DNA from 2 places in the Thermohahella caldifontis genome. Region 2 is predicted to be linked to the other one. Evidence: riboswitches for the same ligand, from Rfam matches in the RefSeq annotation. Region 2 holds a riboswitch; the other holds the start of a gene.
The links. Region 2 has a riboswitch for cobalamin ahead of AAIA72_RS12610 (ribonucleoside-diphosphate reductase subunit alpha). Riboswitches for the same ligand answer to the same signal wherever they lie in the genome.

Region 1 (3,059 bases), 910 kb from region 2:
GGCGCGGTGCACATCCTCAATGTGATATTTCTGCGTGTTGGGCGCCACCTTGCAGAACTGCGGCACCTTGCGGGACAGCCGGTCGATGTCCTGCAGCGTGAAGTCCACTTCGCCTTCCTGGGCGATGGCCAGGAGGTGAAGGATGGTGTTGGTGGATCCGCCCATGGCAATGTCCAGCGCCATGGCATTCTCAAAGGCAGCCTTGCTGGCTATGCTGCGCGGCAGTACCGATTCGTCATCCTGTTCGTAGTAACGGCGGGTGTTTTCCACGATCTGGCGGGCGGCACGCAGGAACAGATCGCGCCGGTCGGCGTGTGTGGCCAGCATGGTACCGTTGCCGGGCAATGCGAGGCCGATGGCTTCCGCCAGGCAGTTCATGGAGTTGGCGGTGAACATGCCGGAGCAGGAACCGCAGGTCGGACAGGCGGAGCGTTCGTATTCGGCCACGGTTTCATCAGACGCCGAGTCATCGGCTGCAATGACCATGGCGTCCACCAGATCCAGGGCGTGTGTCGCCAGCTTGGTCTTGCCCGCTTCCATGGGGCCGCCGGATACGAATATGGCCGGAATGTTCAGGCGCATGGCGGCCATGAGCATCCCCGGGGTGATCTTGTCGCAGTTGGAGATGCAGATCATGGCATCGGCGCAGTGGGCGTTGACCATGTATTCCACCGAGTCCGCAATGATCTCGCGGGACGGCAGGCTGTAGAGCATGCCGTCATGCCCCATGGCAATCCCGTCATCCACCGCAATGGTGTTGAACTCCTTGGCCACCCCCCCTGCGGCTTCAATTTCGCGGGCCACCATCTGTCCCATGTCTTTCAGGTGGACATGACCGGGCACAAACTGGGTAAAGGAGTTGACCACGGCAATGATCGGCTTTCTGAAATCATCGTCCTTCATGCCCGTGGCACGCCACAGGGCCCGTGCACCGGCCATGTGGCGACCGGCTGTTGTGGTTCGAGAGCGATAGGTTGGCATAGTGTTTTGATCCCGTTGTCTATCGTGTTCGGAGCGTAGGTGGCACAAGGATACCAGACTCGCCCGCACTTGGGCAGACACCCGGCTTGACAGGGGTGTCATCCCTCAGTATCGTGCGCCGCAACTGTCAGGTGTCTTCCGCAAGGAAGATGAAACGGGAAGCCGGTGCGCCGCAAGGCAAGTCCGGCACTGCCCCCGCAACGGTAGGTGAGTCAGACTGCGCTTCACGCCACTGTGTCAGAACATGGGAAGGCGCGCAGCCGGCCAGTTGGCCCCTCACGAGTCCGGAGACCGGCCTGACAACACTGCCTGGTGGCGCGGAGGGCGCCGGCCAAGCGCATTTCGTATTTCTCCGTCATGCGCAGCCCTGCCTCCTCCCGCCCCGGCGATTCACGCGGGTGTGCGAAACGGAGGAAGAGTTCAATGCGCAAGTCCTGTCTGGCCCTGAGTGTGGCCATCCTGTCCCTGCCTGTTCAGGCTGAAGTTGATCAAACCCTGGTTGTCACGGCCAATCGTGTGGCCCTGACGCTGGATGACACCCTGGCATCCGTCACGGTGATCAAGCGGGAAGACATCGAGCGCCAGCAGGCGCGTACGCTGCCGGAGCTTCTCCGCGGCATGGCCGGACTGACGGTTACGCAGAGTGGTGGCGTTGGCGCAACCTCTTCCGTGTTTGTCAGGGGAACCAATTCCAGTCACGTGCTTGTGCTTGTGGATGGCGTCAAGGTGGGCAGCGCCACCCTGGGCACGGTAGCCTGGGAATCACTGCCGCTGGAAACGGTGGAGCGGATCGAAATTGTGCGGGGGCCGCGGGCCAGTCTGTACGGGTCCGAGGCCATTGGCGGCGTCATTCAGATCTTTACCCGCAAGGGGAAGGGGGCGCCTGCACCTTCGTTCAGTGTCACGGCCGGCAGTGATCATTTCTGGTCAGCGGATACTTCGGTATCCGGTACGCAGGGAGACTGGGATTATGCGTTGGGCGTTTCCGCCAAGGGGACGGAAGGTTTCAATGCCTGCAATCCGGATTCGGGCACCCTGTTTGTGGCCTGTTATGACAATGAACCCGACGATGACGGATATCGCGAGCAGGCGTGGCGCCTGAATGCCGGCAAGGCACTGGCCAATGGTGGCGAGATCCGGCTCAGTGGTTTTCAGTCTCAGGGCGAGGTGGATTATGACGGGGCCTATCAGAACAGTTCCGAGCCGGTTCAGAAAGTGCTGGGTCTGACGACGCGCCTGCCGGTTTCAGACGACCGAATGGTGGAGCTCCGCTACGGATACAACAACGACCTGGTGGACTCATTCAACGACGGTGTGTTCGTTTCCCGCTTCGAGACCCGGCGCAACACGGTGGGCGCACAGGTGCTGCAGTCCCTGGACAGCGGTACGCTCATTGTAGGGGCGGAATACCAGCGTGACGAAGTGCTGGGTACGACGAGCTATGCGAAAACCAGCCGGGACAACAAGGCGCTGTTTGGTCAGTGGCTGACAGAGCAAGGTGCCGACCGTTACGAGGCGAGCGTCCGCCATGACCGCAACGAGCAGTTTGGCGAGAAGACAACAGGATCGCTGGCTTGGGGGCACCAGTTGTTCCCGGGAGTGAAGTCCTTTGTCAGCTATGGCAGTGCGTTCAAGGCCCCGACTTTCAATGATCTGTACTTTCCCGGCTATGGATCCCCGACGTTGACCCCCGAGACCAGCTGGAGTCTGGAAGCGGGCCTGAAGGGCAGTGATGCGCGCATCGACTGGAGTGCAACCCTTTACCACACTCGCATTCGTGACCTCATTGCAGCGGACCCGTCCAATGGCTGGCTGGCGGCCAATCTGGGGCAGGCACGCATTTCGGGGGTCGAACTGACCGCATCGGGTACGGTTTCACCCGGATTCTGGTGGCGTGGCACCATCACACTGCAGGATCCCGAGAGCCAGGATGCTGCCACGAAGGGGAACACCTTGCCCAATCGTGAGCGCACCAAGCTGACGGTCTCCCTGGACCGGCAGATTGAGCATCTGACTCTCGGTGCCGACTGGATGGCGGTTGGTCGGCGCTACGGTGATCTTTACAACACACAGGAGCT
Region 2 (3,059 bases):
AAAGATGCCTTCCAGGTCATCGGGGACGGTGGTGAGATAGCAGCTGGAGAGCTGGGGCCTCAGGGTTCCGGAGTTGAACAGGGTGGGCGTGCTGCTCATGAAGTCGAAGCTGGAGAGCAGTTCGTAGAACTCGATGGCCCGCCGTTCCCGCTCCACCTCGTTGATGGCCAGCCCCATGGCAACCCGCATGAAGAAAATCTGTGGCAGTTCGATCCGGGTACCGTGGTCGTGAATGAAGTAGCGGTCATAGAGGGTTTGCAGGCCCAGATAGGTGAACCGGAAGTCCCTTTCCGGCTTCAGGGCGGCACCGAGCTGTTTGAGATCGAACCGGGTCAGCTCCGGGTCCAGCAGGCCCAGTTCGGCGCCGACCTGCAGCGTGCGGGCCAGGGTGTCGCCGTACTGTTCCGCCAGCTGGGTCTGGGTCAGGTGGATGGGTTCCTGCCAGAGACGGGTCAGAGCTTCGTGACGGAGCTTGTCCAGCAGCAGCCGGGCCGCGACGTAGGTGTAATCCGGCTCCCGGTCGATGAGGTTGCGGGCGCTGAGAATGACGGCGTCGGCCAGATCCTTTTCCGTCATGCCGTCAAACAGGGAGCGTTCGATACCTTCCAGTACCGGCCCGGCGCTGACATCCTGCAACCCTTCAAGGGCCTCGTCGAGCATGGCTTCGAGGCGCTGGCGGTCCAGAGGCCGGCGCTGGCCGTCCGCACCGGTGATGTGTATGACCGGCTTCTCCGGCGCACCCTGCGTCCTGGCGGCCTCGGTGCGCTGGCGGGCATGGGCCTCGCGATAGAGCACATAGGCCCGCGCCACGGCGTGCTCGCCGCTGCGCATGAGGGCCAGTTCCACCTGATCCTGGATGTCCTCGATATGAATGCGTCCCCCGTCCGGCAGGCGGCGCTTGAGCGCCCCGGTAACCGCTTCGGTAATCTTCTGGGACTGTGCCCGGACGCGGCTGGAGACCTCCGCACTGTTGCCCAGTGTGGCAATGAAGGCCTTGCTGACGGCGATACGGATCTTTTCGGGGGTAAAGGGGGCCAGATCGCCCGTGCGCTTGATAACTTGCCAGGTTGGCTCGGTACTCATGCTTGCTCCTGCTCGGTTCGCGTGTCAGAGACCTCGCGTGGCAGGGCAGGCAGCACAGGCGGGCATGAATATCCCGGCATGCGGACACTGGCCCGGCCCTGGAACGCGAGGGCGGTCATTCGTGGCGCGGCTGCGCCGGTTCTGGCAGGTCTTCGGACTCGGGGGCACGCCGGGGACTGCCCGGCAACCTACAGTGACGGCTTCCCATCCCCGCGGGGACAGTGCCTGGACTCCGGCGACAGCCGGGCCCGTGTCACCTTCGTTCCCCCACACCGCTGCGCGTCAGTTCCGGATTCGCACCGGATTCCCTCTTCGCACAACCCAAGATGTGGGCGTGAACCAAAACCGGGATACAAGATATGGGAATTCCAGGAGAATGACAAGTATGTTCGGGAACTGGCGTCTCCCCATTTTTTACCCCGGCCCCGTGGCGAGAGAACCATTTCGGGCAAACAAGTCATCAATCAGACTTCGTGGTTTTCGTTTGCGCCAAAGTGGCCAGAACAGCACCCGTGCACCTCTGAACAGGTTCTGCCATCCCTTGAGCAGGCTGTAGAACGGGAACTTAAGCGCCTTGTCTGGCTTTTGACGGCGTGAACTTCTGATCAGACAGCTATCCCGGTCCTGCCAGACGGCAAGCAGTCCCCAGGCCAGACTCGCCAGCGCAACCAGATTCTGAAGTGTGGTGAAGCGCCGTGCCGGCACAGACTCCAGCGCAAAGCCCTGCTTGGTAAAGCGGTAGCCTTCCTCGCAGGCCCAGCGGTCCATGTAGGCATGGATCATGCGTTCTCCCTGTCGCCTTCCGCGCACCGGACGCGTGGTAACCAGCACCAGAGGTTCCGGCCGGTCATGGCGGACGACAATCATCCACAAGGGGCTGTCCGGATGCTCTCGCAGCATCACCCGGGTGATACCGAACCTGACGCGGGGGCCTCCCCGTCTGAGCTGCCCTTGGTGCTTCAGCGGCAGTTCACGGGCAATCTGCTGCGCTGTTTTATGACGGTCCCGCCAGCACCAGTAGCGCTGATTGGCCGCTCTGACCAGCACCTGTCGCTCACACCGGATCCAGGCATCCCACAGGATGCCCCGGTCGCCTCCCCGGTCTATCACCCAGAGCAGATCCTTCCGGATATGCCGGCTCACTTCATCCATCACCGAGAGAATGTCATGGTTCTCGCTTCTGAATGCCGTGCGCTGCGGGGTGTTCAGGCGGGTCAGCAACGGCAGCGTCTTCCCGCGCCGGACATCCCGTGCCACCACAGTCATCAGCGGATATCCGCCGACAATTTCTCCGGTATCGCCGTCCCTGACGCGGCCCCGCCATTCACTTTTCGGTGCGCCGTCACGGTTCAGATCGCCCGGATCAATGGCCAGGATCATGTCCTGCGTGACGTGCCGGCTGACGTGCGCAAGCTGCACCTGCTCTGCGGCCCAGGCCACTTCACTGTGTCCGGCCAGCATGCGGGAGATGCGCTTCTGGGTATGGTGCAGTCTGCATGGCTCATTGAGTGTGCGGGCAATCTCTGCCTGCGTGAGGGAACCGGAAGTGAGGATGCCGAAAGTGACCTCTGCCATGAGTTTTCTCACAGGCCGTGTGATCTGTTCAGGTGCCTGGTCAATCAGGCTGCAGAGGCGGGCTTTCCATTTTGTCCGATCTGTGGCATGGTAAGGCATCGGGGTTTTCCTTTGGGTTCAGTGACTTATAGGCAATCACATTGTACCTGGAGGGAAACCCCGATTCCGTTACCACATCACGTTTTTCCCTTTAAAGTCAAAAGGTTGAATGGCGCCTTCTGAAAAAATGGGGAGACGCCAGTGTTCGGGAAATGGTCGTGTCAAAATTTTTCACACATTCAATACAGGAGATTGCTGGCTAATCAAGCGGATTGGAACGCCTGAATACAAGAGCTGACCGAGCTTTTTTCAATCAATATCAGGCAACTTCTCTGAATTTCATGTCAGCTTGGTATACACAT

Region 1: it holds a riboswitch for cobalamin, as region 2 does, so the genes downstream of both, AAIA72_RS00315 (TonB-dependent receptor) here and AAIA72_RS12610 (ribonucleoside-diphosphate reductase subunit alpha) in region 2, are expected to answer to the same signal.

Annotation. Positions count from the first base shown of each region.
Region 1 is NZ_CP154858.1:62,208-65,266, forward strand. It holds gene ilvD (dihydroxy-acid dehydratase) at 1-981, opposite strand, end outside; cobalamin riboswitch at 1,094-1,296, shown strand; gene AAIA72_RS00315 (TonB-dependent receptor) at 1,405-3,059, shown strand, end outside.
Region 2 is NZ_CP154858.1:2,599,634-2,602,692, reverse strand. It holds gene AAIA72_RS12610 (ribonucleoside-diphosphate reductase subunit alpha) at 1-1,083, opposite strand, end outside; cobalamin riboswitch at 1,209-1,442, opposite strand; gene AAIA72_RS12605 (hypothetical protein) at 1,498-2,658, opposite strand.